One region of the Trichococcus flocculiformis genome, then DNA from elsewhere that is predicted to be linked to it. Evidence: a T-box and tRNA genes for the amino acid it is inferred to sense, from the RefSeq annotation. Region 1 holds a T-box; the other holds one or more tRNA genes.
The links. The T-box of region 1 lies ahead of ACKPCD_RS07190 (valine--tRNA ligase). A T-box ahead of a tRNA ligase gene usually reads a tRNA of that ligase, here a tRNA-Val.
Positions count from the first base shown of each region.

Region 1 (15,415 bases):
TCGGTTTGGCGAAGGATACTTCATCCCCGCACACTTGGTAGCGGAAATACTGTGAAATATCAGCCAATTCGAGGTAGAAACTGACTTCTTTCCTCCGGCTGCTGGAAGCAACGACGCATATTACGCCTTCCTCCTTCAGAAAGGCCAACAGATCGTAAAGGCCTTTTTTGATCGGAAGCCCCTTTTCAGTGGCGATGCCCGTCTGCCTCTCCTTCATTCTCTTCAAAAATCGTTCCGCCAGTTCCGCATCACCAAAGTCGGAAGCCAATTCAGGCATCACATCTTTATCGGATCGCCCTACTTGTTTCAGATAATAATCGAAGTCGAACGCTATCGGCAAAGCCATCTCTTCAGCCAGTTCGCCTTGTGCCTGATAACCCAACGTTTCCGTATCGAACATCAATCCATCCATATCAAAAATGACTGCTTTTTTACGCATCTCCAAACTCCTTATCCTTTAATAAATAATGTCTTACTTCGGAAAGAAAATACAGCGAACCGGTAATCAATAGCATACCTGCTTCAGCTTGCTTCGCCTTCAGATCATCAATCGCAAATCGCCAATCTTCGTAGGCTCCAGCTTCCGGTACACCTACCCGCTCGCACAGTTCTTTGACTGATGCAGCCCTCGGGAAATCAAAAGTGGTCACGTGCAGCTTACTCGCGGGAATTGATTTGATCAACTGGCCCATTTCCTCCAGATCCTTATCCGCCAAAGCCGCCAAGAGGATGGTGATATTTTTATCCGAAAACTTCTTTTTGATCGCTTCAGTCAGCACTGCCATAGCCGGGATATTGTGGGCACCATCCAGCATGATGAACGGTTTTTGCGAAATGATCTCCATCCGGACCGGCCAAGCTGTCCCCAGCAAACCGGATTTGATCGTCGTCTCCGAGTAACTCAAAGCGTATTTTTTGCAGAACAGTAAGAAAGTTTGTAGCGCAGTGGCTGCATTATCGACTTGATGGCCACCCATCAAGGTTATTTCCAGTTTTTCAAAAGCGCCCAACTGAGAGGCAAAGTCAAAGACCTCATGATAATCGGAACCCTCATGCCAATTGGAAACACTGAAATCCGGGCCGAATGCATGCAAGGGCGCAGCTTTTTTTTCCGCAGTGTCACGCATCACCGCAAAAGCCTCTTCAGGCAATCTTCCGATGACGACAGGTGTCCCTTGCTTGATTATTCCGGCTTTCTGGTAGGCGATCTCCGCAATGGTATCCCCGAGGATATTGCTGTGGTCTTTGCCTATCGTCGTGATGAGCGAAAAATCCGGCTCGGCAACATTCGTGCTGTCGTACAAACCGCCCAGACCGACTTCCAACAATACGACATCACAAGGATGTGTCCCAAAATAGGAAAACATCATGGCTGTCACTACTTCGAATTCCGTCAGTGGACCCATATCCGTGCGGCCGATTTCCTCATAGAGTGCGTAAAGGATGTTCGCTTGCTCCAATACGTCTTCATCCGGGATATTCGCCCCATTCACGCTGATCCTTTCATTGAAACTGACGATATGCGGCGAGGTGAAGGTGCCCACCGTATAGCCGGCCGCCATGAACAGGCTTCTTAAGTAAGCAACATTCGATCCTTTTCCGTTTGTTCCGGCAATATGGATGGATCTGAATTTACGTTCCGGGTGATCCAGTTTTTCCATCAACCATTTCATTCGGACTATTCCGGGCTTAGGCCCCATGCCTTTGCGGGTATGGATCCATTCCATCGCTTCTTCATAAGTTGCAAACATCTACCTCTTCACTCCATTTCTGTTTAAGAAGAACCCTATCTACAAAGGAACTTGCTAATAGGGTTCTTCCTGTTCAATTCGATTCTCTTATTAAGCTAGCTGTTCTTTTAGGGCAGCGATGCGTTCTTCAACGGCCGCCAGTTTTTCGCGGTATTCGGTCCCTTTTTGTTTTTCCCCGTCGATTACAGCCTGAGGGGCTTTGCTGACAAATTTTTCGTTATTCAATTTGCTTTCCACACGGTCGACTTCTTTGGTCAATTTCTCCGCTTCCTTTTCGAGACGGGAAATCTCATCTTCCAATTTGATAAGACCGGCAAGCGGCATGTATACCTCTCCGCCTGAGAAAACTGCGGTGACAGCGTCGCTGGCCGCTTGGATGTGCTGGCCGATTTCCAGTGTATCCGGATTGCAGAAGCGGAAGATGTACGATTCATTGGCGCGGAAAATCGCTTCGGTCGCCTCGTCATTCACTTTCAACTGCATCGGAACCTTTTTGGACAACGGTGTGTTCATTTCAGCGCGGACATTGCGGACGCCACGGATCAATTCGATCAGTTTCTCCATCGCTTCTTCAGCAGCTTCATCGATATGGCTTGCATCCGCTACCGGATAGGCTGCCGTCACGATGGAATCACCTTGATGCGGTACGTTCTGCCAGATTTCTTCGGTGACGAAAGGCATAACCGGATGCAACAAGCGCAAGACGTTATCCAAAACATAAGCTAAGATGCTGCGGGTTGTCTTTTTAGCAGCTTCATTTTCCCCTTGCAGGACTTCTTTGGACATTTCTATATACCAGTCGCAGTAATCGTCCCAGATGAAACGGTACAACAAGCGACCGGCTTCACCGAACTCAAATTTCTCGAACAGGTCCGTCACTTTAGTGATGGTCTTGTTTAGGCTGGAAAGAATCCATTTATCGGCTATCGTCTTTTCCCCTGAAATGTCGATAGCGTCGAATGTCAGGTCTTCCAAGTTAAGCAGCACGTAACGGCTGGCATTCCAGATTTTGTTGATGAAGTTCCAGGATGCATCCATCTTCTCATAGCTGAAGCGGACATCCTGACCAGGTGCGGAACCGTTCGCCAAGAACCAACGCAAAGCATCCGCCCCATATTTTTCGACCACATCCATCGGGTCGATCCCGTTTCCGAGCGATTTGCTCATTTTGCGTCCTTGCTCGTCACGTATCAGGCCATGGATCAGCACATTCTCAAACGGACGCTTTTCGGTGAACTCCAGACTCTGGAAGATCATCCGGCTTACCCAGAAGAAGATGATGTCATAGCCGGTAACCAACGTACTGGTAGGGAAATAACGTTTGAAATCTTCCGCATCTTCATCCGGCCAGCCCATTGTCGAGAACGGCCAAAGCGCCGAACTGAACCATGTATCCAGAACATCCTCATCCTGCGTCCAGTTTCCGCTGTCGCTCGGAGCTTCCATGCCTACGTACATTTCGCCGGTTTCTTTATGATACCAAGCTGGGATTTGATGTCCCCACCATAATTGACGGGAGATGACCCAGTCATGGACGTTGCCCATCCACGTCAGGAAAGTATTCTCAAATCGTTCCGGATAGAAGGAAACTTTTTCTTCTGCGGATTGATTTTCGACCGCACGCTCAGCCAATGGTTGCATTTTGACGAACCATTGCGTCGAGATGCGCGGTTCCACAACAACGTTTGTGCGTTCAGAATGTCCGACACTGTGGGTCATTTCTTCAATTTTGACCAAATAGCCCAGTTCTTCCATATCTTTTACGATCGCTTTGCGCGCTGCGAAACGGTCCATACCTGCATATTTTCCGGCTGCTTCGTTCATCGTCGCGTCATCGTTCATGACATTCACTTGCGGCAAGTCATGACGCAAACCGACTTCAAAGTCGTTCGGGTCATGAGCCGGTGTTATTTTTACGACACCGGTCCCGAAGTCCATTTCGACATAATCATCCGCAATGACAGGGATTTCCCGATTCACGAGCGGCAAAGTCACGGTCTTGCCGATGAACTGCTGATATCTTTCATCTTCCGGATGAACCGCTACGGCAGTATCTCCAAGCATCGTTTCCGGACGGGTAGTAGCCAGCTCCAAGTATCCCGAACCATCCGTCATCGGATAGCGGAAGTGATAGAAGGCGCCTTGGACGTCCTTATGGATAACTTCAATATCTGATAAGGCCGTTTTTGCCTTTGGATCCCAGTTGATGATGTATGCGCCGCGGTAGATCAAACCTTTTTCGTACAAGCCGACGAAGACTTTACGGACTGCATCGGACAAACCATCATCCAACGTGAAACGCTCACGGTCATAATCAACGGAGATCCCCATTTTTCCCCATTGCTCGCGGATGACGCTTGCATAATCCTCTTTCCATTCCCAAACCTTGTCGACAAAGGCTTCACGACCAAGGTCATAACGGGTAAGCCCGTCCTCGGCCAGTTTCGCTTCCACTTTGGCTTGGGTGGCTATGCCGGCGTGGTCCATACCCGGCAACCATAACGTATCGAACCCTTGCATGCGTTTTTGGCGGATCAGCATATCCTGCAGCGTCACATCCCAAGCATGGCCCAAGTGCAGCCTGCCGGTTACGTTCGGAGGCGGAATCACGATCGAATACGGTTTTTTGCTCTTGTCTCCGCTAGGCTTGAAAAGCCCCGCTTCCACCCATTTTTGATATTTCCCAGATTCTACTTGCTGGGGTTGATACTTTGTCGGCATTGCGTCTGCTTTAGACATTCAGCCACTTCCTCTCTCTTTACATTGATTTATTGCGAAAAAAAACGCCCTGCATACGAATATGCAGGACGATATGAATCGCGGTACCACCTAAATTACAGGAAACGGATCCCTGTCTCTCTTTTTGATAACGGAGAATACTCCGAGCTGCGCTACCCAGTCCACGGACCTTCACACAACTTGCTCACAAGCTACTTCACTTTCCTTCCCCAAAAAAGCTTTCACCAATCGCTTTTCTCTCTTGTGTGGTTCCGGGCAAGCTACTCTTCTTGATCGACGCTTTGTTTATACTTCACTAGTTTAGCACCTTTTCATTGAAATCTCAATGCGATTAAAGTAATTTTTTGGCAGCTGCCAATGCTGCTTCCTCATCCGGCTCCGTCGCGATTTCAGGGACGATCTCCATATAGGAAAGGACGCCTTCCTTGTCGATGACGAATACGCTGCGGGCCAACTTGTTGCCCATTTTTGGAATTTTAAGGCCATAGGACTCGCCGAATTCGCCTGCATCATCATGCAGCATCTGCATATCGATGCCGTTTGCTGAACACCAGTTGACCAATTCTTCTTTTGTATTTCTGGAAACCGACAACAAAGTCAAACCTTCGATGTCCGCTGCCGTCTCGTTGAACTTACGTGTTTGTTTATCGCAAACGCTCGTGTTGATATCCGGGAATACGCTGATCAAGACTACCGATCCGCGCAAATCATCCAAAGCTACCTTTTCGTCTTCCGTATTGTACAACGAAAAAGCCGGCGCCTTCTCCCCAACAACTGGCTGTGTTCCTAAAACTTCAACAATTTCACCCTTTAATGTTACTTGCATGAAAACATTCCCCCTTGATCGATAATATCTTCATTATACAGATAAGTGGCGATTTATGGTAAGGATACGCACTTGCAAAATAGATTAAAGCAAATCCGAAAAGAGCGCCTCATCTTGGCTGGAAGTGTCTTCCCGACCCGTTATGCTAGATACTACAATCCCTTCAACCGCGCGCATAACGAGTGGTTCCACATCAAGCAACGCTTCAAAACGTCTGGCTTTATCCAAGTGTGGTTTCGTTTTTGGCGCTGGTGGTGCAAAAATAGTGCAGCAGTCTTCGAACGGTTGCACAGACAAATCAAAGGTATCGATTCTTTGCGCTAATGCGATGATTTCCAATTTGTCCATCGTAGCGACAGGACGAATGATCGGCGTCGTTGTGACATCATTTATGGCAACCATACTTTCCAGCGTCTGAGAAGCGACTTGAGCCAAAGATTCTCCATTAAAGATGGCCAATCCTTTGCGTTCGGCTCTGATGGCATCGGTGATCCGCAGCATCATCCGGCGTGTGATCGTCATCAAATAATCCGCCGGCACCTTCTCTTTGATTTCTTCCTGGATTTCAGTGAACGGCACTTCGATGAACTGGATTTCACCACCGAATTTAGTCAATTTGGCAGCCAGATCTTTTGCTTTTTGTAATGCTTGTGGACTTGTGTACGGCGGACTATGAAAATGAATAGCCTCGATTTTCACACCGCGCTTCATAGTAAGATAACCGGCAACCGGTGAGTCGATGCCTCCGGAAAGCATCAGCATGCCTTTGCCGCTGGAACCGACAGGCAACCCGCCAGCCCCTTGGTATGTCTGCGTGCTGAGCATGATGCCGCTAGTTTTGATGTCTACACGTACAAGAATATCCGGTTGTTTCATCTTGACAGAAATGGCCGGAAAAGCAGCCAACACAGTAGCGCCCAGCTCGGCATTCATAAAAGTAGTGTCATGCTCGTAGGAATGGTCGGAACGGCGCGTAGCTATTTTGAACGTTTTTCCCGCCGTCTCCATTTTACCAAGCAACTCCACCAAAACCCGTTTCACTTCATTCAGATCGTGCGAAACAAGATAAACGGGCGAAAAGTTTTGAATACCGAACACATGCTGCAAGCGCTCGAGAATGTTAGCCTCTGCAGCTCCATTCAGTTCCAATAACATAAAATCGTGCTCGGGTTTGATTCTGATCTGCGGATAATCCTTTGTGACCATCCTGACATTTTGCGCCAACTGCTGGACAAAACGTTTTTTGTTTTTCCCTTTGGTCGATAATTCACCAAAGCGTATTTGAATGTGCGTTTCCATTTATATTCTCTTCCAATCTGTCAGTTATTATTCTATTGTATCTTTTGGAACTGTTGATGCAGCGTCCGAAAATGTTCGATGAAGGCATCTGCTTCCGCTTGCGTATTCTCGCCGGAAAGGCTTATCCGGACTGCGCACTGGCTCCAGGAAAGCGGTACGCCCATCGACCCCAGCGTATAGGGTGTGCCTTTCTTTCTGCTTGAGCAGGCGCTTGTCGTTGAAATGAAGATGTCCTGGCTTTCAAAAGCATGGACCATCACTTCTCCCCTGACGCCTTTCATGGCAAAGCAGAGGATATGCCCGGCGCCATCTTCGGGCGAAAAGATTCGGACATCTTCATATTCCGAAAGGGCAGCAAACAACTTACCCCGGACCAACTGTTCCTGCTCGCGGCTTGAAGCACCATTTTCAAGCGTCATGCGCAAAGCTTTCGCCATTGCCGCAACGCCGCCGACATTCTCTGTCGTGCTGCGCATACCAGCTTCTTGCCCGCCTCCAGTCAACAACGGTGCAATCCGTTTACCATGTTTCTTATAAAGGATACCGACACCTTTAGGGCCATGGAATTTGTGTGCTGAAAGCGATAAGAGATCCACACGAGGATGTTGGATCAGCGGCACGCATTCACCCACAGCCTGCACGGCATCTACGTGGAAATGAACCCAAGGATAATTTTCCAACAGTTCTCCGATAGCCTCGATTGGTTGGATGCTGCCGACCTCATTATTGATTGCCATGACACTCACCAGGATCGTATCTTTTCTTATCGCTTTCCCAAGCTCCTCAACGGATATGATTCCGTCAGTATCGACAGGCAGATAAGTAATTTCAAATCCCAATTTCCCCAACTGTTCCAGCGATTTTGAGACGGCAGGATGTTCGACAGAAGAGGCGATCATATGTTTCCCGGCGTGGAACTTTTCCATTGCAGTACCTTTGATTGCCCAGTTATCGCTCTCTGTACCGCCGCTCGTGAAGAAAATTTCATCCGGCTGTACAGCCAGCAATTGCGCAATTTGTTTGCGCGATTGTTGGAGCAACGCATCTGCCTCATTACCTATTCTGTGCAAACTGGAAGGATTGCCAAAAAATTGTTCATTGACCTTTCGGTACGTATCCAAAACCTCTGGATACATTTTCGTTGTTGCACTGTTGTCAAAATAAATCATCTATATCTACACTTCCTTAATAACTTTGCACCCTTAGCGGGACATCCTATCCATTATATAGAAAATGTCTGACCATTAAAAGCTTACGGTTTAATTTTATTCTCCTCTCATAAAAGAGTGTCCAAAAAGGGGCCGAGACAATGTCCCGACCCCTGCGTCTTATTGATTCTGTATTTAATAGTAACGGCGATTTTTTTCTTCCTGATAGGATTCTTCGACCTTGCGGGCAGCCCCTGCTTCTATACGGTTCAAAGGAATTCGTATGGCTTCCAACGCACCTTCATAGTCATATTCGCGGTGGAAAAGCACTAAAGCTTTGTTGATGGCATTTTCAATTTCCACATGTGAATGACGGAAACGGTTTGCGTACTGGATCATATATTCAGTCAGCATCGCATTGTCCACAATTGCTTGGGTTTGGTTATCCAACATTTCAATATCCTCTTCGCACATCTTCGAAATCGCATCGATTTCGTCCATGTCAATCTTCACGCGGTTCAACTTGGAAGCCAAATCTTCGATGCGATCCGTGACTGAGAAGAAAAGATCCAAATAGATTTTCGGTAAACCGGGCAGATGGTATTTTTCGATTGTGCGCTTCATATTGCGCATATCCAATTCGTAGAGATCGATGCTGTCCTTGATTTCCTTTTCGCGATTGCGCAAATCACTGAGGTTGCTGACCAACTCAGATTGTTCTTTGTCGATTTCGGAAAGACGTTGACTGATTTTTTCATAATACTCGCGGACAACCGAGTAAGAAATTTCGTGTTCCTTCATCATCTTGTCGTAATAACGCAAGGCTTCATTTTCTTTCAGTAACTGCTCTTCAAACTCTTGCGCTCGGCCTAGCTCATTTTTGTTCAAGAAATAATTCTGTGAGACGCGATCGATTTCAAGCAACACATAACGGTTGCTCTGCAGGACATGATCCATTTTCTTTTGCAGGTTCGCAGTGTGACGACCTACAAATTCTTTGGCTTCCATTTCTTTTTCCATGATAGCATAGACTGCTTCGATGTCGCGTTCTACCTTGTCCATCTTCTTGCCTGCTTCATTGATATCGGCAAGGCCGATGGAATCTTTCGCTTCTTGGATTTCTTTTTCAACCGCAGCTATCTCAGCTGAGACATCTACACCTTCGAAAATGTATTTTTCATCCAACAGGCGTTGGTAGCCGTCTTTCAGATCACTCACTTGTTCTTCGTACTCGGTCTTGATTTTTTCGTTCAATTCAGGGATCTTTTCGACAACTTCTTCCATCACCAACAAATCTTGCTCGATACGCGACAAGATCTCTTTGGCTTCCATATGGTCGCCCTCGTTCGTCAATGAATTGAATTTCGTGAAATCCAACTCCATGTAATTCAGGTTCTTCTCTAACGTTTCGATTGCCGGACCGAATGTAAAGCTGTGCGCCAGTAATTGCTTGCGGATTTTATTGTATCGTTCCTGGATTTCTTCCAACTCTTTGCGGTTTTCTTGCGCACTTTCCAATAGCTTTTCGAGAGCCTTGTTCACTTTTTCGACGCTGTTCTTCGTTTCGTCGATCAATTGGTCCGCTTGCGAGATGGCTTGCTTCGCCTTAATGAAATTCATGCGTTGAATGTACTGTTCGGCACTGACCAGCGCCGCCTCAATTTCAGGATACTGAAAACGCGTAATGGTCTGCCACGTGGCTTGCCAACTCTCATAGGTGCGCTTCGTTTGCCCTGTCAAATTCATGTTTTTCAACGTGAACAGATTGTCGGCCACCGGTATGGCCATCGCTTTTTGTTTCTTCTCATCGATTGCTTTGATCCGATTCGCTTGTTGTCTTGTCAAATACATGATCGCACCATACCCGACCAATACTAACAATATTATCGCTACTAACCAATATATAAACTCCATCAATAAATCCTCCACCTATTCCGACAATTTCGTTTATTTGATTTAAAATTGAAAACGCCCAATATATCTCATTTTTTAGTATAACATAGAAAGAACCAATCATAAACCAGAAAATAATCTGGAAACTTAATTCCTTCGTTTGGAATACCCCAAGTGGTCCACCGCTGTGCAAACGATGAATATCACCACTTTTTCATTGCATTTACTGATTTTGTTTGGTACAATAATCTTTGTGTAAAATAATGCAGCGAGAAAGAAGCACCCGCGTCAACAGTTCATCGCCATCTGTAGATGGTTCAATTGCGTACCCTTGCGGCTGCATAAGGTGAAGATTGAAGGATGACCTGCACGCATTGCTGACTTATCATTCTTATTTTACTCCAAAAATCAAACATTTATTGGAGGAATTTTATTATGTCACGTTATACAGGACCAAGTTGGAAACAAGCTCGTCGTCTAGGCATCTCCCTTTTGGGAACAGGTAAAGAATTGGAGCGTCGTCCATACGTTCCAGGTCAACACGGCCCTAACAACCGTAAAAAATTATCTGAATATGCTATGCAATTGCAAGAAAAACAAAAATTGCGTCACATGTACGGCATGAACGAACGCCAATTCGCAACTTTATTCAAAAAAGCTGGTAAAATCAAAGAAGGTAAACAAGGTGTTAACTTCATGATCTTATTGGAACAACGTTTGGATAACGTAGTTTACCGTTTAGGTTTGGCTTCTACTCGTCGTCAAGCACGTCAATTAGTTAACCACGGTCACGTAACTGTCGATGGCAAACGTGTCGATATCCCTTCATACGAAGTGGCTGTTGGCCAAGTAATCGGCTTGCGTGAAAAATCCAAAAACTTGGTAGTTGTTAAAGCAGCTGCTGAAGCTTTGTTCGGACGTCCTGACTTCATTACTTTCGACGAAGAAAAATTGGAAGGTTCATTGAACCGTCTGCCAGTTCGCGAAGAATTGCCAGCTGAAATCGATGAGTCATTCGTAGTAGAATACTACAACAAATTAGGCTAATCTCCCCGGAGAGCGGCATCAAGGAAACGGCAAAGCAATTTGCCGTTTTTTTTGTACAGGAAAAGCGGAACGGGTTCGTACAGCCCTTCTTTAAGGAAACACTGTGACCTAATCGGTCAAGTACTCTGATGTCACAGTGCGACATCAGAGGGCCTCACTACGAAACCAGTTGGATGGCCTGATGACAGGACTAAGCGATTGAAATCGCAAGAGTCATGACAATTTAGGAAATCTGGCCTCGCAACGTTCCCTACAGTCACCTTGTACTGGGACTCTAAGGGATGAATCCCCAAGAGTTCCATGCAAATGAGCATCGCAGAGCGCAATTGCTGAGAGACTTCCGAAACAAAGGAATCAACGTGACCGTACCGGTCAGTTGTATCATGTTTCTAAGCCATCAAAGATGGCAAGAACCATGACAAGTCGAACAGTATGTCTTGGCTCGCAGAGACAAGAGGTTCCTTATTCTTTTTTCCGAAGGACTAACCCGTGAAGCTAGCCAACGTTTTGGATGCTCAAAATATTTTTCAAGCCAAAAAGGACTGAACAGCAATCAATCTCGCTGTTCAGTCCTTTTTAGTTTGTATTGGGTTACACGTTTAGCGGTAGTGTTCCATGCAGGCCTGGTAGATCGGCAGCAGTTCACGGAAAGTATCCTCCAACACTGCCAGCGTACCTGCTTCCGTCGCTAAGCGCGGATCGGTTGGCGCCAACTTGCGGCCGATCAACAGCTCAGCTTTCTTCACATCCCGCAACCGGATCAGGATAGACTCCCAATTGACTGCCTCAATCGGAAGCACATCCGGCACGGTATGATCGACCGAAACGACGTAATCATGCGGCAATCTTTCCAGTTCCGGAATCCGTTCCAATAAAGCGGCCGCCATTTCTTTCTCTTTGACGGGTTGGTCGATCAGACAAAGGTAGAAGCTGACCCCTTCCTTCGCAATGCCGATCTGGAAGTGCGGATATTTCTTGTAGCCCCTCGCATCCCCACCGATGGCGCACCAGGTATTCTCGGGCGCATATTTTGTGCGGCGCAGATGCTTGGCGACATGTACAGGCACCGACTCGGGACCCGCTTCCGAAACGATGAGGTGGGCACCCGCTTCCGCAAAATGCCTGAACTTGGGCTGGATCCGGTCGCGGATGCCTGCCATCCTTTCATCGAGTCCCTGAATATCAAAAACGTTGAAGTCTGCCTTATCGAAATGATAACCTGCCAAATTGTGCACCTCTTTCTGATTTGCTTCCATCATTATAGAGAAAAAATCAGAAGCTGGACAATTTTTTGCTTACTGGTAGCCCACTGCGATCTCTTCGATCATCAAATGGATTGATTCTATCCCACCACCTGAAAGATACCACAAGTCGGAAGACAGGTTGATGATTTTATTGTTTTTGTAAGCATCCGTTTGATAAACGAAATCATTCTCCAACAACGCCGCATTTTCATCAGAGGCTGTCCCAAGAGCTGCCGTACGGTCGATGACAAACAAAATCTGCGGATTGATTTCCAACAACCCTTCGTACCCGACGGACTGCCCATGTGTGGAATCCTCGATCGCTGCATCGACAGGAGTGAAGCCCAGTGTCTCATAGATGAAGCCGAAACGCGAGCCTGTGCTGAAAGCGGACATGCTGCCGTCATTCAGGAGTAACGTCAATGTTTTCTCGCTGATTCCTGCTGTCTTCGCTTTGACGGACTCAATCTCCTCATTCAAAGTTACAATGGCTTCTTCAGCGGCTTCCTCTTCGTCAAAGATGACTCCTAAAGTTGTGATGTTTTTTTGCACAGATCCCCAATAGTCCGTGTAATCGACGCTGAGCACGACTACAGGGGCGATTTCCTCCAACTGTTCCGCGAAGTCCAACAAGCGGTTGGAAATGATGATGAGCTCCGGCGCCAAATTCGCCAATGCTTCCACATTCGGTTCCTTAAGTGTCCCTACATTCTCGAATTGATCTGCCTTATCCGCCAAATAAGCCGGCATGTTGTCTGTCGCAGTTCCTGTGACTGCATCTTGCTTGCCCAAGGCGATCAATGTGTCCAAATGGCCAAAATCCAAAACAGCTACATTTTCAGGATCTTTCGGTACTTCTACGGATCCACGCGCATCCTCGATGGTCACTGTCGTTTCAGTTTCCGCATTCGAAGTCACTGTTGTTGAGTCTGCCGCATCGGCAGCCCCTTCTTGGGCGCCGCAAGCCGCCAAGGTAAAGATTGAAGCCAAACTGATGATTGTCTTTTGCCATTTTTTCATTTTCCATTCTCCTCTATGTTAAATTGCTTGATACGTGCAATGTTTTTTCCCATCTGCAGTCGTGATGACTTCCAATGGCACTTCATATAATTCCTGCAGAACTTGAGTCCGGATCACTTCCTCGACCGTGCCGCTCCGGAAGACTTTCCCATTTTTCATGGCGATGATGTTGTCCGAAAAAACGGAGGCGAAATTGACGTCGTGGATGACGACCAGAATGGTTTTACCCAATTCATCCGCCAAATTCCGGATGGTCTGCATCGTCACAATGCTCTGCTTCAAATCGAGATTGTTCAGCGGTTCATCCAATAAGATATACTCGGTATCCTGCACCAAGATCATTGCGATGGCCGCCCGCTGGAGTTGCCCCCCAGACAACGTATCCAAATAGCGGTTGGAGAATTCCACCAGGTTCAGATAGCCTAAAACCTTGTCGATCATAGCATGATCTTCTTCATTCAGCCTGCCCTTCGTATAGGGGAACCTGCCGAACGAGACTAGTTCACGGACCGTCATACGCACTTGATAAGCATTCTGTTGTTTCAGGATCGAAAGCTCCCTCGCCAGTTCATCGGATTGCCAGGCCTCAATTTCTTTCCCGTGTATCGTCAATATGCCTTCGTCCTTTGTCAACAGACGGCTGATGACTGAAAGGAGCGTACTTTTGCCTGCCCCGTTTGGACCGATGAAAGCCGTTATTTTACCTCTCTCGATAGCCAAAGAGATATCATCCAATACTTTTTCATCCTCATAGGCTTTGCTGACATGACTGATTTTCATAACTTACTCCTTTCCTTCCATAATAACCAAAAGAAATAGATTCCCCCGAACAGTTCGACCAGAATGCTTAAATTCGTCTGCAACTTGAAAACTTCTTCTGCCAGAAATTGTCCGGCCACGACCATCACAAAACTGAGTAGACTCGCACCAGGCAGCAGATAGTTCAGGCAATACGTTCTGAACAGACGATAAGCGATATTCGCCGCCACGAAACCGAGAAACATCATCGGCCCGACGAGCGCTGCAGAGACAGTCATCAACAGGATGACATGCATGAAGGTGAGCTTGGTCTCCTTTTCGACGGAGATCCCTAAATTTTTGGCCGTTTGTGTACCCAGTCCCATAACTTCCAACACCTTCCGCTTGCGCCACAGACTGATGATCGAAAACAAGGCGATCGGAACAGCCAAAACAAGTACAGAATCATTGATGTTCTGAAAACTGGCATACAGCTTCGTCTGCAGTTTGTCGTACTCATTCGGATCCATCAGCACCTGCATGAAGGAACTGATACTGTTGAAAAAAGTCCCCATGACAAGCCCGATCATCAAAATGATTTGCATATCGTAATTTTTCCGGTTCCACGAAAGCCGGTACAGCAAGAAATAACTGCCCAACATCAAGAATACCAGGAAAACGAACTGCCATTCCGCATTCAATTGGCTGCCCAGCAACGAGAAGCTGAAGAACATCAACACTGTCTGCAGAAGGCGGTAGAAGGATTCGACCCCTAGAATGCTAGGGGTCAAAAAGTTACTGTGCACAATCGTCTGAAAGCTGACTGTCGCAAAAGCAGTACTGATACTGATGACCGCAAATGTCAAAAGTTTCGTGCTCCGCAACTTCATAATGAATAAATTACCGATACCCTGGTTCCAAAAAAAATAAACCAAAGCCACAGCCACTGCCATCACCGCCAGCCGCTTCATAATGATGCGATTTTTCAACACGTTTTTCATGCAGTCCGCCCTCCTTTCAGCAACAGCCACAAGAACAGGCCACCGCCGAAAACACCCAGTACCGTTTCTACCGGTATTTCGTATGGAGGGATAACCGCGCGCGAAAAGATATCGCACAGCAACAGGAAAACCGCTCCAAAAAGCGCAACCTTGCCGTGGGTATTGCGGATGTTGTCGCCGAAGCGCAATGATACAAGATTCGGGATGATGACTCCCAAAAACGGCAGATTTCCGACCGTACTCAAGATGACAGCAACCGTCAAGGATACGAATAGTGTCCCGATGAACAGGACCGCTTCAAAAGGCAAACCAAGATTTTTGGCCGCGTCTTTCCCAAAACGCGCAATCGTAAAATGGTCGGCAAAAAAATAAAGTGCCAAAAATAACAGGAAAATGAGATACATCCCCTCGTATTGTCCTTTGATGACCAATGAGAAATCTCCTTGCATCCAGGCCGAAAGATTTTGCGTGACGTTGAAGCGGAAGGCAAAGAAATTAGCTACGCCTCCCAAAATATTTCCGTACATCAACCCTAATAAAGGGATTGTCATCTGGCTCTTGAAAGGTAAGCGATTCACCACCACCAAAAAAAGGAAGGTTCCCGCTGCCGCAAAGAAGAAAGAGAGGGCCATCTTTCCCACAACCGATAAACCCGGAAAGAGAATCATGCCGCAGAGCATCCCAACTCTCGCTGCATCCACCGTTCCGA
Region 1 covers NZ_OY759718.1:1,475,967-1,491,381, reverse strand. The annotation lists gene ACKPCD_RS07200 (HAD family hydrolase) at 1-439, opposite strand, end outside; gene ACKPCD_RS07195 (bifunctional folylpolyglutamate synthase/dihydrofolate synthase) at 432-1,751, opposite strand; gene ACKPCD_RS07190 (valine--tRNA ligase) at 1,842-4,490, opposite strand; T-box leader at 4,552-4,776, opposite strand; gene tpx (thiol peroxidase) at 4,822-5,316, opposite strand; gene thiI (tRNA uracil 4-sulfurtransferase ThiI) at 5,401-6,615, opposite strand; gene ACKPCD_RS07175 (cysteine desulfurase family protein) at 6,648-7,784, opposite strand; gene ACKPCD_RS07170 (septation ring formation regulator EzrA) at 7,959-9,677, opposite strand; gene rpsD (30S ribosomal protein S4) at 10,092-10,703, shown strand; gene ACKPCD_RS07160 (DUF1054 family protein) at 11,303-11,929, opposite strand; gene ACKPCD_RS07155 (siderophore ABC transporter substrate-binding protein) at 11,999-12,967, opposite strand; gene ACKPCD_RS07150 (iron ABC transporter ATP-binding protein) at 12,986-13,747, opposite strand; gene ACKPCD_RS07145 (iron chelate uptake ABC transporter family permease subunit) at 13,744-14,706, opposite strand; gene ACKPCD_RS07140 (ABC transporter permease) at 14,703-15,415, opposite strand, start outside.

Region 2 (15,415 bases), 1.3 Mb from region 1:
CGCTGATCAACCCGCAAGCACCGTTCGTCGGTACCGGGATGGAATACAAAGCAGCCCATGACTCAGGTGCAGCCCTGTTGTGCCAAAATGATGGTGTGGTTGAATACGTGGATGCCAAAGAAATCCGTGTCCGTCGCGACAATGGCGCTTTGGATAAATACGAAATCATCAAGTTCCAACGTTCCAACTCAGGAACTTGCTATAACCAACGTCCAATCGTAGCTTTGGGTGACCGTGTCGATGTCGGCGAGACATTAGCGGATGGCCCATCTATGGAAAAAGGCGAAATGGCTCTTGGACAGAACGTTTTGGTTGCCTTCATGACTTGGGAAGGTTACAACTACGAGGATGCTGTTATCATGAACGAACGTCTTGTCCGTGATGATGTGTACACTTCTATCCATATCGAAGAATACGAATCAGAAGCACGTGATACGAAGCTTGGACCTGAAGAAATCACCCGCGAATTGCCTAACGTCGGCGAAGATGCTTTGAAAGATCTTGACGAGCGCGGCATCATCCGCATCGGTGCGGAAGTCAAAGATGGGGATATCCTAGTCGGTAAAGTCACTCCTAAAGGGATGACGGAACTGTCCGCGGAAGAACGTCTATTGCATGCCATCTTCGGTGAAAAAGCCCGCGAAGTGCGCGATACATCGCTACGTGTTCCTCACGGCGGCGGCGGTATCGTACACGATGTGAAGATCTTTACCCGTGAAGCAGGGGATGAATTGTCACCTGGTGTGAATCTGTTGGTGCGTGTCTACATCGTTCAAAAACGTAAGATCAACGAAGGGGATAAAATGGCCGGACGTCATGGTAACAAAGGGGTTGTATCCCGTATCATGCCTGAAGAAGATATGCCATACATGCCAGACGGCACGCCTGTTGACATCATGCTGAACCCTCTAGGGGTACCATCGCGTATGAACATCGGACAAGTATTGGAACTTCACTTAGGTATGGCTGCCCGTTCATTAGGCATCTACGTCGCATCTCCAGTATTCGATGGTGCGGATGAAGATGACGTTTGGGGTACTGTGGCTGAAGCCGGTATGGCGAACGATGCCAAAACCATCCTTTATGATGGCCGTACAGGTCAACCGTTCGATAACCGTGTATCCGTCGGCGTCATGTACTATCTGAAACTTTCCCACATGGTTGATGATAAATTGCATGCTCGTTCAACTGGACCATACTCTTTAGTTACGCAACAACCATTGGGTGGTAAAGCTCAGTTCGGTGGACAACGTTTCGGAGAGATGGAAGTTTGGGCACTGGAAGCTTATGGTGCTGCCTATACATTGCAAGAAATCTTGACATACAAATCAGATGATGTTGTCGGTCGTGTGAAAACATACGAAGCGATCGTCAAAGGCGAAACAATTCCTCGTCCAGGTGTACCTGAATCATTCCGCGTATTGGTGAAAGAATTGCAAGCACTCGGATTGGATATGAAAGTGCTTGATGAAGCAGAAGAAGAAATCGAATTGCGCGACATGGATGAAGAAGACGATGTTGTGAATATGGAAAGATTAAATAAACAATCTGAAGCAATGAAGAGAGACTAATCCGTGTTCCCGGACGCTGCTGAAGCGTTCGGGCGCATGTTTGATCAAAGCGCATTGCCTCACGAGAAACGTAGATAGAGCATTTTGGGCAGCTCAAAGAATAAAGGGAGGTTGGCCCCTTGATAGACGTTAATAAATTTGAAAGTATGCAAATCTCTTTGGCTTCTCCTGATAAGATCCGTAGCTGGTCTTACGGGGAAGTTAAAAAACCAGAAACAATCAACTACAGAACACTGAAACCTGAAAAAGAAGGTTTGTTCTGTGAGCGAATTTTTGGACCGCAAAAGGACTGGAAATGTTCATGTGGTAAATACAATGGTATCCGTTACAAAGGCATCGTTTGCGATCGCTGTGGCGTTGAAGTAACCCGCGCTAAGGTCCGTCGTGAAAGAATGGGCCATATCGAATTGGCTGCTCCTGTAACCCATGTATGGTACTTCAAAGGGATTCCTAGCCGTATGGGACTTGTATTGGATATGAGCCCGCGTGCATTGGAAGAAATCATTTACTTCGCTTCCTACGTTGTCATCGAACCAGGTGATACTGTCTTGGAATCGAAACAGTTGCTGACAGAAAGAGAATACCGTGACAAACGGGCGCAATTCGGAAATAGTTTCCATGCGGCCATGGGTGCGGAAGCAATCAAGCAATTGCTTGATCGCGTCGATGTCGATGCTGAATGTGAACAATTAAAAGAAGACTTGAAATCCGCGACTGGACAAAAACGTACGCGTGCAATCCGTCGTTTGGATATCCTGGATGCTTTCCGTTCTTCAGGGAACAAACCTAGCTGGATGATCATGGATGTAATCCCGGTTATCCCTCCAGATTTGCGTCCGATGGTTCAATTGGAAGGCGGCCGTTTCGCAACAAGTGACTTGAACGACCTTTACCGTCGTGTCATCAACCGTAACAACCGTCTGAAACGCTTGTTGGACCTGAACGCACCGAACATCATCGTTCAGAATGAAAAACGCATGCTGCAGGAAGCTGTCGATGCTTTGATCGATAACGGTCGTCGCGGCCGTCCTGTAACAGGACCAGGTAACCGTCCATTGAAATCACTTTCGCACATGTTGAAAGGGAAGCAAGGACGTTTCCGTCAAAACTTGCTGGGTAAACGTGTTGACTACTCCGGACGTTCCGTAATCGTAGTTGGACCTTTCCTGAAAATGTACCAATGCGGCTTGCCGAAAGAAATGGCGATCGAGTTGTTCAAACCGTTCTTGATGAAAGAATTGGTTGCCCGTGATATCGCAAGCAACATCAAAAATGCAAAACGCAAAATCGACCGTATGGACGATGATGTCTGGGATGTATTGGAAGATGTCATCAGAGAACATCCGGTATTGCTGAACCGCGCACCGACGCTTCACCGTTTGGGTATCCAAGCGTTTGAACCGGTACTTGTCGAAGGTAAAGCAATCCGTCTGCATCCGTTGGTATGTGAAGCCTATAACGCCGATTTCGATGGTGACCAAATGGCCGTCCACGTACCGCTGGGCGAAGAAGCACAAGCAGAGGCGCGTCTATTGATGCTGGCTGCACAGAACATCTTGAATCCAAAAGATGGTAAACCAGTCGTAACCCCATCCCAGGATATGGTCTTGGGTAACTATTACCTGACGCTGGAAGAAATCAATAAAGTCGGCGAAGGAATGATCTTCTCCAACGCTGAAGAAGCGGGTCTGGCTTATGAAGGTGGATTTGTCCATCTGCATACCAGAGTAGCGATCAGCACGAATTCGTTGCCTAAGAAACCATGGACAGAATGGCAAAGAGGCCGTCTGTTGGTGACGACAGTCGGTAAGATCTTCTTTAACGAAATCATGCCGGATGAATTCCCGTATTTGAACGAACCAACGCAATTCAACTTGGATGTAGCGACTCCGGATAAATACTTTGTTGAAGCCGGCGAAGACGTTCAGGCGTTCATCAAGAAACAAGAAATTGTCGGACCGTTCAAGAAGAAATACCTTGGAAATATCATTGCTGCCGTCTTCAAGAAGTTCCAAGTAACGGAAACTTCGAAGATGTTGGACAAAATGAAGGACCTGGGTTACAAAATCTCGACTCGTGCAGGTATCACTGTAGGGATCGCCGATATCTTGGTATTGGAATCCAAAGCAGAGATTCTGGAAAGAGCGCACAAAAAAGTCGATAACATCACGAAACAATTCCGTCGTGGTCTGATCACCGATGATGAAAGATACAACAGCGTCATCACAACTTGGAATATGGCGAAAGATGAAATCCAGATCGAACTGATGAAGACATTGGGACAAGAAAATCCGATCTTCATGATGAGTGATTCCGGAGCCCGTGGTAACATCTCCAACTTTACGCAACTTGCCGGTATGCGTGGTCTGATGGCCGCTCCAAATGGTAAGATCATGGAATTGCCGATCACTTCGAACTTCCGTGAAGGACTAAGCGTTTTGGAAATGTTTATCTCTACCCATGGAGCTCGCAAAGGGATGACCGATACAGCCTTGAAGACAGCCGATTCAGGTTACCTGACTCGTCGTTTGGTTGACGTTGCGCAAGATGTTATTATCCGTGAAGACGATTGCGGCACCGATCGTGGTCTGATCGTCCGTTCGATCCAAGAAGGCAATGAAGTCATTGAGGCCTTGGAAGAGCGTCTGATTGGCCGTTATGCTCAAAAAACAGTGGTTCATCCTGAAAACGGCAAAGTTCTTGCAGTTCATAACCAATTGATCACAGAAGATATGGCCAAGGAAATCATTGATGCTGGTATCGAAGAAGTGACGATCCGTTCCGTGTTCACATGTAACACAAGACACGGCGTCTGCAAACGTTGCTACGGCCGTAACTTGGCTACTGGTTCAAATGTTGAGGTCGGTGAAGCAGTCGGTACGATCGCTGCCCAATCCATCGGTGAACCGGGTACTCAATTGACCATGCGTACATTCCATACGGGTGGGGTTGCCGGAGACGATATCACACAAGGTTTGCCGCGTATCCAAGAAATCTTTGAAGCGCGTAATCCGAAAGGGCAAGCTGTCATCACAGAAGTTACCGGGGAAGTTGTCTCCATTGATGAGAGTGCGTCCGATCGTTCTAAAGAAGTAACAGTCAAAGGGATCACGGATACAAGAACGTATACCATTCCTTACACTGCACGTACGAAAGTGGCTGAAGGCGACATCGTTCACCGTGGGGATCCGTTGACTGAAGGGTCCATCGAGCCTAAGAGCTTGTTGCGCGTCCGCGATGTATTGTCTGTTGAGACGTACTTGCTGCGCGAAGTTCAGAAAGTATACCGTATGCAAGGGGTAGAAATCGGCGACAAGCATATCGAAGTTATGGTTCGTCAAATGTTGCGTAAAGTTCGCGTTATGGATCCGGGTTCAACAGATATCCTGCCAGGTACATTGATGGATATCTCAGATTTCGAAGACCGCAACCGTGCTGTCATCAACGCTGGGGAAGTTCCAGCAACAGCCCGTCCAGTTCTTTTGGGAATCACAAAAGCGTCATTGGAAACAAACAGCTTCTTGTCTGCTGCTTCCTTCCAAGAAACGACTCGTGTCCTGACGGATGCTGCAATCCGCGGCAAGAAAGACTCCTTGTTGGGTCTTAAAGAGAATGTTATCATCGGTAAGATCATCCCTGCTGGTACAGGTATGGCCCGCTACCGTAAGATGGAGCCAAAAGCCGTCGAAGCCGAAAGTGAGAGCGTCTATAGCATCACTGATACAGCCGAAATGGGTTCTGACCTATCTGATTACAGAGGATAAAAACAACAAACGTTCCGGAAAAGCAATTTGCTTTTCCGGGGCGTTTTTTTGTCGTTTGTATGTTTTTTTTCCTAGGATTGGGATTTGAAAATGGGTTTGTTGGCGTGATTCCCTGCGAAAATGGGTTTGGCGGGGAATATCATGCTGTCCGCGGATATTTTTCCCCGCCAAGGTGGTTTCGGCGGTTTTTCTGACTGTGATTTGAACTGATTTTCCCCGTCAAAATGGTTTTGACGGGTTATTTCTGTGCATAAATAAAATCCTCGAACAGAATTAGAGAGGCGTCAAAGCACCAAAACCATTTGCGCAAAGTGCACCACAACGGCAGATGCGGCGAGAAAGGGCCCGAACGGTAATCTGCGCTGCAAGGAGCTACCGTTTGTCAGGTAGGTGTGCAAAAAACAAAAGCCTGCGAAGAGGCTGGCCAACAGGATGATGAACAAGGTTGGTTCTAGCCCGAAAGCGAGGCTCAAGATCGAAAGCAGTTTGACATCGCCGCCCCCAATTCCGTCAGGAAGAGCGAGGCCGGTGAAGAACAGCAATGAAAAGATCACAAAAAAACTGATAAAGGCTGCTGGCCAATCCGTAGTAGGAAGAGTCATTTGATGAAATACGACACCGAAAAACAACAAGAGCTGAAAGCGATCAGGAATCAACAGATAGAGATAATCGGTAATCGATATGACCAGCAGCAACGAGAACATAAAGGCGAGAGCGAGTAACTGCAACAAGTCTGTTGCGTAGAAATAATAGAGAAGGCATGTCACAAAACCGGAAATGATTTCCGAAGCGAAGTACATCGGATCTATTTTTGTTGTACAGTAAGCACATTTGCCTCGGTGACATACATAAGAAACAATCGGAAAAAGATCTGTTGTCTGCAGTGTATGCTGGCAATGGACGCAGTGGGAGCGTGTGGTGGTGAAGTTTTCTTTGATCGGGATACGCGTTCCGAGTACAGTGAAGAAGGATCCGAAAATGGCTCCGAAATAAAAGATGGATATGTAAACGATGATGATCAAAACAATTCCTCCTTTACGAACAAACTGATGATAGTATCCGCAACTAGTCTGTTGAATCTTTTTGTTCGTAGGATGGGGAAATTTTTTTGAAAAACATTCCATTTAGTATTGACAGAGTGTTCGTCAGGTGGTAGACTGTTTAAGTTGTCGAATTAATCCTTTTTCCTGATGAAAAATATTTGTTGACAGATGGCCCTGGATTTGATAATATATAAGAGTTGCTACTGCAGTTCAAAAACGTCTGAAGTATCTCGAAAAAATATTTCGAAAAGGCGTTGACACCGGGCTGGTTAAGTGGTATTATAAATAAGCAATCACGTAATACGTGATGCGCGATTGACCTTTGAAAACTGAACAAAGAATGAACGAACCAAATGTGCAGGGAGCTTAGACTTCGGTCGAAGCAAACGAAGGCGATACATCGTATCGCAAACATAAAGTCAGCAAGAAATTAAGAGCTTTTCAGCTTTTCATGAGGGTTTCTGTACAAGAGCCCACATTACATGAGAGTTTGATCCTGGCTCAGGACGAACGCTGGCGGCGTGCCTAATACATGCAAGTCGAACGGTCTTTTCTATGGAAGCTTGCTTCCACTGAGAAGATAGTGGCGAACGGGTGAGTAACACGTGGGTAACCTGCCCATAAGAGGGGGATAACATCCGGAAACGGGTGCTAATACCGCATAGTTTTCTTGATCGCATGATCGGGAAAGGAAAGACGGCCTTTGTGCTGTCGCTTATGGATGGACCCGCGGCGTATTAGTTAGTTGGTGAGGTAACGGCTCACCAAGACGATGATACGTAGCCGACCTGAGAGGGTGATCGGCCACATTGGGACTGAGACACGGCCCAAACTCCTACGGGAGGCAGCAGTAGGGAATCTTCCGCAATGGACGAAAGTCTGACGGAGCAACGCCGCGTGAGTGAAGAAGGTTTTCGGATCGTAAAACTCTGTTGTCAGAGAAGAACAAGTTGGAGAGTAACTGCTCCAGCCTTGACGGTATCTGACCAGAAAGCCACGGCTAACTACGTGCCAGCAGCCGCGGTAATACGTAGGTGGCAAGCGTTGTCCGGATTTATTGGGCGTAAAGCGAGCGCAGGCGGTTCCTTAAGTCTGATGTGAAAGCCCACGGCTCAACCGTGGAAGGTCATTGGAAACTGGGGAACTTGAGTGCAGAAGAGGAGAGTGGAATTCCATGTGTAGCGGTGAAATGCGTAGATATATGGAGGAACACCAGTGGCGAAGGCGACTCTCTGGTCTGTAACTGACGCTGAGGCTCGAAAGCGTGGGGAGCAAACAGGATTAGATACCCTGGTAGTCCACGCCGTAAACGATGAGTGCTAAGTGTTGGAGGGTTTCCACCCTTCAGTGCTGCAGCTAACGCATTAAGCACTCCGCCTGGGGAGTACGGCCGCAAGGCTGAAACTCAAAGGAATTGACGGGGACCCGCACAAGCGGTGGAGCATGTGGTTTAATTCGAAGCAACGCGAAGAACCTTACCAGGTCTTGACATCCTTTGACAATCCTAGAGATAGGACTTTCCCTTCGGGGACAAAGTGACAGGTGGTGCATGGTTGTCGTCAGCTCGTGTCGTGAGATGTTGGGTTAAGTCCCGCAACGAGCGCAACCCCTATTGTTAGTTGCCAGCATTCAGTTGGGCACTCTAATGAGACTGCCGGTGACAAACCGGAGGAAGGTGGGGATGACGTCAAATCATCATGCCCCTTATGACCTGGGCTACACACGTGCTACAATGGATGGTACAACGAGCAGCAAGACCGCGAGGTCAAGCGAATCTCTTAAAGCCATTCTCAGTTCGGATTGCAGGCTGCAACTCGCCTGCATGAAGCCGGAATCGCTAGTAATCGCGGATCAGCACGCCGCGGTGAATACGTTCCCGGGTCTTGTACACACCGCCCGTCACACCACGAGAGTTTGTAACACCCGAAGTCGGTGAGGTAACCTTTATGGAGCCAGCCGCCTAAGGTGGGACAGATGATTGGGGTGAAGTCGTAACAAGGTAGCCGTATCGGAAGGTGCGGCTGGATCACCTCCTTTCTAAGGAATATAATGGAATCCTTGCTTGGTTCAATCATTCTTTGTTCAGTTTTGAGAGATCAATCTCTCAAGCAAGAAAAAAGTTGTTCTTTGAAAACTGAATACTACAAAAATAAAGTAAGAAACCTAAACATTTTACCGCGTTTTAAGTTGACTTAAATGAGTTTTTAACGAAATAAGTTAGCAAGCCAGCAATGGCGAGCTTAACCATAGGTTAAGTGAATAAGGGCGCACGGTGGATGCCTAGGCACTAGGAGCCGATGAAGGACGGGACTAACACCGATATGCTCCGGGGAGCTGTAAGTAAGCTTTGATCCGGAGATTTCCGAATGGGGCAACCCAATATCTTTGATAGGATATTACGTTACACTGAATACATAGGTGTATCGAGGAACACGCAGGGAACTGAAACATCTCATTACCTGCAGGAAGAGAAAGAAAATTCGATTCCCTTAGTAGCGGCGAGCGAAACGGGAAAAGCCCAAACCAAAGAGCTTGCTCTTTGGGGTTGTAGGACTGGGACATGAGACTGCAATGGATAGCAGAAGCCAACTGGAAAGTTGCGCAACATAGGGTAATAGCCCCGTATGCGAAATCCAAATCAGCTCTACCAGTATCCTGAGTACGGCGGAACACGAGAAATTCCGTCGGAATCCGGGAGGACCATCTCCCAAGGCTAAATACTCCCTAGTGACCGATAGTGAACCAGTACCGTGAGGGAAAGGTGAAAAGCACCCCGGAAGGGGAGTGAAACAGTACCTGAAACCGTGTGCCTACAAGTAGTCAAAGCCCGTTAATGGGTGATGGCGTACCTTTTGTAGAATGGACCGGCGAGTTACGATTTCATGCAAGGTTAAGTTGAAAAGACGGAGCCGCAGCGAAAGCGAGTCTGAATAGGGCGAATAAGTATGAGGTCGTAGACCCGAAACCAAGTGACCTACCCATGTCCAGGTTGAAGGTGCGGTAATACGCACTGGAGGACCGAACCCACGCACGTTGAAAAGTGCGGGGATGAGGTGTGGGTAGCGGAGAAATTCCAATCGAACTTGGAGATAGCTGGTTCTCTCCGAAATAGCTTTAGGGCTAGCCTCGGATATGCGAATCATGGAGGTAGAGCACTGTTTGGACTAGGGGCCCTTCTCGGGTTACCGAATTCAGATAAACTCCGAATGCCATTGATTTAGATCCGGGAGTCAGACTGCGAGTGATAAGATCCGTAGTCAAAAGGGAAACAGCCCAGACCACCAGCTAAGGTCCCAAAGTATCTGTTAAGTGGAAAAGGATGTGGGGTTGCATAGACAACTAGGATGTTGGCTCAGAAGCAGCCATCATTTAAAGAGTGCGTAATAGCTCACTAGTCGAGTGACCCTGCGCCGAAAATTTACCGGGGCTAAACAGATCACCGAAGCTGTGGATGGAACCCAATGGGTTCCGTGGTAGGAGAGCGTTCTAAGGGCATCGAAGCCAGATCGTGAGGACTGGTGGAGCGCTTAGAAGTGAGAATGCCGGTATGAGTAGCGCAAGACGGGTGAGAATCCCGTCCACCGAATAACTAAGGTTTCCTGGGGAAGGCTCGTCCTCCCAGGGTTAGTCGGGACCTAAGCTGAGGCCGATAGGCGTAGGCGATGGACAACAGGTTGATATTCCTGTACCAGTTGCTTTTGTTTGAGCGATGGAGGGACGCAGGAGGCTAAGGAATGCACACGATCGGAAATGTGTGTCCAAGCAGCAAGTCTGAGAACGAGTGAAATGCTTTTTCTCTCAAGGACAAGCTGTGATGGGGAGCGAAATTTAGTAGCGAAGTTCCTGATGTCACACTGCCAAGAAAAGCTTCTAGTGAGAAAGTAACTGCCCGTACCGCAAACCGACACAGGTAGTTGAGGAGAGAATCCTAAGGTGTGCGAGAGAACTCTCGTTAAGGAACTCGGCAAAATGACCCCGTAACTTCGGGAGAAGGGGTGCTGACCGCAAGGTCAGCCGCAGTGAATAGGCCCAAGCGACTGTTTATCAAAAACACAGGTCTCTGCAAAATCGAAAGATGACGTATAGGGGCTGACGCCTGCCCGGTGCTGGAAGGTTAAGAGGAGAGGTTAGCGCAAGCGAAGCTTTGAATTGAAGCCCCAGTAAACGGCGGCCGTAACTATAACGGTCCTAAGGTAGCGAAATTCCTTGTCGGGTAAGTTCCGACCCGCACGAAAGGCGTAACGATTTGGGCACTGTCTCAACGAGAGACTCGGTGAAATTATAGTACCAGTGAAGATGCTGGTTACCCGCGACAGGACGGAAAGACCCCATGGAGCTTTACTGCAGTTTGATATTGCGTGTTTGTATCACATGTACAGGATAGGTAGGAGCCGAAGATACCGGGACGCCAGTCTCGGAGGAGGCAACGGTGGGATACTACCCTTGTGATATGACCACTCTAACCCGCTGCTCTTAGCGAGCAGGGAGACAGTGTCAGACGGGCAGTTTGACTGGGGCGGTCGCCTCCAAAAATGTAACGGAGGCGCCCAAAGGTTCCCTCAGAATGGTTGGAAATCATTCGTAGAGTGTAAAGGCAGAAGGGAGCTTGACTGCGAGACCTACAAGTCGAGCAGGGACGAAAGTCGGGCTTAGTGATCCGGTGGTTCCGCATGGAAGGGCCATCGCTCAACGGATAAAAGCTACCCTGGGGATAACAGGCTTATCTCCCCCAAGAGTTCACATCGACGGGGAGGTTTGGCACCTCGATGTCGGCTCATCGCATCCTGGGGCTGTAGTCGGTCCCAAGGGTTGGGCTGTTCGCCCATTAAAGCGGTACGCGAGCTGGGTTCAGAACGTCGTGAGACAGTTCGGTCCCTATCCGTCGCGGGCGTTGGAAATTTGAGAGGAGCTGTCCTTAGTACGAGAGGACCGGGATGGACACACCGCTGGTGTACCAGTTGTTCTGCCAAGAGCATCGCTGGGTAGCTATGTGTGGACGGGATAAACGCTGAAAGCATCTAAGCGTGAAGCCCCCCTCAAGATGAGATTTCCCATCACTTTAAGTGAGTAAGACCCCTGAGAGATGATCAGGTAGATAGGTTGGGAGTGGAAGTACAGCGATGTATGGAGCGGACCAATACTAATCGGTCGAGGACTTAACCAATTTTTAAAAAGAAGAAAACTCAAGCGGTGTTTTCGGAATCCCTTTACTTTTGTAGATTCAGTTTTGAGAGAACAACGTTCTCTAATTAAAAATGTGCGGTGACGATGGCAAGAAGGTCACACCTGTTCCCATCTCGAACACAGAAGTTAAGCTTCTTAGCGCCGATTGTAGTGAAGGGTTTCCCTTTGTGAGACTAGGACGTTGCCGCGCATTTATATTTTGGAGGTTTAGCTCAGCTGGGAGAGCGTCTGCCTTACAAGCAGGATGTCGGCGGTTCGATCCCGTCAACCTCCATCCATGAGTTATTAGCTCAGTTGGTAGAGCATCTGACTTTTAATCAGAGGGTCGCAGGTTCGAGCCCTGCATAACTCATTCATCATTCTTGCGACAATGATAGAATAATTAAATATATTGAAACGCCGGCTTAGCTCAGTTGGTAGAGCATCTGATTTGTAATCAGAGGGTCGAGGGTTCAAGTCCTTTAGCCGGCATTCAAAAACGCGGAAGTAGTTCAGTGGTAGAACATCACCTTGCCAAGGTGGGGGTCGCGGGTTCGAACCCCGTCTTCCGCTTTTTTTTATTTTAATGAAGTTTATCATCATTCATGAAGCACCCATAGCTCAATTGGATAGAGTACTTGACTACGAATCAAGCGGTTACAGGTTCGACTCCTGTTGGGTGCATTTTTTACAAAATGATCACCGGGAAGTAGCTCAGCTTGGTAGAGCACTTGGTTTGGGACCAAGGGGTCGCAGGTTCGAATCCTGTCTTCCCGATAAATAAAAATAGACGCAGAAATCATTCCGATGATTTCTGCGTCTATTTTTGTATTAACCAACCCCTGTCAGCTTTTCAGATAGAAATATTGCCGTTTTTCACCTTTCAGTATATAATGAGTAACATTCTTCGGTAATCTTGTCGAAGATGTTAGTGAAATATGCTGTTATAAAGAGTCTGCAGAGCAGTACGGATGAGCTTCAAAGCTCTCTTGAATAATTTGCTGTAAAAGCCCTCGGATAGCTCTTTCCATTTGACAGTTATGTAGGAATAGCATAATATAAATATATAATAGTCAAAATTAGTCAGGGGAAGGGAGGCATCCATTCCATGCATGGTCAGAATATGTCAGATATCATCGAAGCATACATCAAAAAGATTCTGAATGCAGAAGAGCAGATTGAAATCAGAAGGAATGAAATGGCGGATCGTTTCAATTGCGTACCTTCACAAATCAACTATGTCATCAATACCCGTTTTACGGAACAGCAAGGCTACGCGGTCGAAAGCAAACGCGGCGGGGGCGGTTATATACGCATCATGAAAGTGAAGATCCTCGATCAAGCAGAATTGTTGGATAAACTTATCGCTATAGTAGGCGAAAGCATCACCCAGAAAGATGCGTTTGCGGTAACCCAAAATCTATACAGTCGCGGGATCATCACGAAACGTGAAGGAAACCTGATGTTGTCGGTATTGGATAAGTCACTTGCCCCATACACAGGCGAACATGAAGAAAGAATACGAGCCTTGCTGTTGAGGAATTTCTTGAACAGTCTGCGCTTTGAATAGATAGCCCGTAGAGGAGGCGTTAAAAATGGATGAATTATTTACAGAAAAAGCCAGCCAAGTATTGTTGTTGGCAACAGAAGAAGCGCACAAATTTAAGCATCAATCCATCGGAACGGAACATATGCTTCTCGGATTAGTCCGGGAACAAGAAGGCATTGCCGGAAAAGTGTTGCGTGGCTACGATATTGATGAGGAAGGAGTCCGCGAAGAGATTGTTCATCTGACCGGTTTCGGTCAAATGAATGCGGAAGACTTCAATGCACCGTTGCCATTTTCTCCTCGGGCAAAAAAAGTCATTATGTATGCGACAAACGAAGCACACAAATTAGGAGTTCCCTTGGTAGGAACCGAACACCTTTTGTTGGGCTTATTGAAAGAAGAAATTCTTGCAGTCAAAATCATCAAAAATCTGCAGATCGATCCGAATTTGTTGCGTAAGTCTCTCTATGAGAAACTGGGCATCAAACAACCAACCAAACCGGATATGCGTTCAGCCAAAAAGACGGATAAAGTGGAAGAAGGGACGCCGACGTTGGATTCCTTGGCCCGCAATCTGACTGACTTGGCGCGTGAAAACCGGATGGATCCGATCGTTGGACGCGACAAGGAAGTCCGTCGTATCATGCAAATCGTTTCCCGCAGAACGAAGAACAATCCTGTTTTGGTAGGGGAACCGGGAGTCGGCAAGACCGCCATCGTGGAAGGTTTGGCACAGAAAATCGTAGCCGGCGATGTTCCGGACACATTGGCAAACAAGCGCATCATGATGTTGGATATGGGTTCGCTGGTAGCGGGTACGAAATACCGCGGTGAATTCGAGGAAAGAATGAAAAAAATCATTGATGAAATCTACAATGACGGCAATGTCATCCTCTTCATCGATGAGTTGCACACCTTGATCGGTGCAGGCGGAGCGGAAGGGGCGATCGATGCTTCCAACATCCTGAAACCGGCATTGGCAAGGGGCGAATTGCAGACGATCGGTGCCACCACCCTAGATGAGTACCAAAAATATATCGAAAAGGATGCGGCGCTGGAAAGACGTTTCGCACCTATCCATATCGATGAGCCTACACCTGAGGAATCGGTTGAAATCATGCGTGGCTTGCGTTCCCGTTATGAGGAGCACCATGGCGTGGAAATCACGGATGAGGCCTTGAAAGCAGCGGTCCAGCTATCGGTGCGCTACATCACTTCCAGACGATTGCCGGATAAAGCGATTGATCTGATTGATGAATCGGCCGCGAAAGTCCGTTTGGATGTCACACACGGGGATACACCGATCGGAAAACTGGAGATGGAAATTGCGAAGTTGTCGAAAGACAAAGAAGAAGCGATCCTGAACCAGGATTTTGATAAAGCTGCCCGCATCCGCAAACGTGAAATGACGAAGAAGCAGAAATTCCAAAAAATGGTGGAACAACAAGCCCAAACAATCACGCACTACGACCTGAAAGTAACCGAAAATGATGTAGCTGAAGTCGTGGCTTTGTGGACCGGGATTCCTGTCAACCAGATGGAGCAGAAGGAAAGCGATCGTTTGATGAGGCTGGAAAAAGTGTTGCATGAACGCGTCATTGGGCAATCCGAGGCGGTCAGTGCGGTGGCTCGCGCCATCAGACGCGCACGTTCCGGTTTGAAGGATCCAAACCGTCCAATCGGGTCCTTCCTGTTCCTGGGCCCTACTGGAGTCGGCAAAACAGAGCTTGCGAAAACGTTGGCGGAAGCAATGTTCGGGACAGAAGACTCCTTGGTTCGTTTGGATATGTCCGAATACATGGAAAAATACAGCACAAGTCGTCTGATCGGCTCTCCACCCGGCTATGTCGGCTATGATGAAGGCGGTCAATTGACAGAGAAAATCCGTCAAAAACCGTACTCGGTCATTCTTCTTGATGAGGTGGAAAAAGCCCACCCGGACGTCTTCAATATCCTCCTGCAAGTGCTCGATGACGGTCATCTGACTGATTCAAAAGGTCGGAAAGTTGATTTCCGCAATACGATCTTGATCATGACCTCCAATTTAGGGGCAACAGCTTTACGTGATGAGAAGTCAGTCGGATTCGCGGCGAAGAACCTCAAGCATGACTATAAGGCGATGGAGAAACGTATCCGTGAAGAATTGAAGAACAGTTTCCGTCCGGAGTTCCTGAACCGTATCGACGAAACGATCGTCTTCCACTCATTGGAGAAGGACGAATTGCATGAAATCGTTAAATTGATGGCGAACAGCATCGTGAAACGTCTGAAGGATCTCGATATCCATGTGCGCATCACGCCTGCAGCCATCGATGTCATCGCAAA
Region 2 covers NZ_OY759718.1:225,048-240,462, reverse strand. The annotation lists gene rpoB (DNA-directed RNA polymerase subunit beta) at 1-1,571, shown strand, start outside; gene rpoC (DNA-directed RNA polymerase subunit beta') at 1,691-5,335, shown strand; gene ACKPCD_RS01535 (prepilin peptidase) at 5,620-6,357, opposite strand; rRNA gene ACKPCD_RS01530 (16S ribosomal RNA) at 6,857-8,415, shown strand; rRNA gene ACKPCD_RS01525 (23S ribosomal RNA) at 8,628-11,542, shown strand; rRNA gene rrf (5S ribosomal RNA) at 11,637-11,752, shown strand; tRNA gene ACKPCD_RS01515 (tRNA-Val) at 11,764-11,836, shown strand; tRNA gene ACKPCD_RS01510 (tRNA-Lys) at 11,842-11,914, shown strand; tRNA gene ACKPCD_RS01505 (tRNA-Thr) at 11,961-12,033, shown strand; tRNA gene ACKPCD_RS01500 (tRNA-Gly) at 12,043-12,114, shown strand; tRNA gene ACKPCD_RS01495 (tRNA-Arg) at 12,152-12,225, shown strand; tRNA gene ACKPCD_RS01490 (tRNA-Pro) at 12,245-12,318, shown strand; gene ACKPCD_RS01485 (CtsR family transcriptional regulator) at 12,650-13,111, shown strand; gene ACKPCD_RS01480 (ATP-dependent Clp protease ATP-binding subunit) at 13,137-15,415, shown strand, end outside.
Region 2: it encodes a tRNA-Val, which carries the amino acid that the T-box ahead of ACKPCD_RS07190 (valine--tRNA ligase) is inferred to sense. The anticodon was not compared.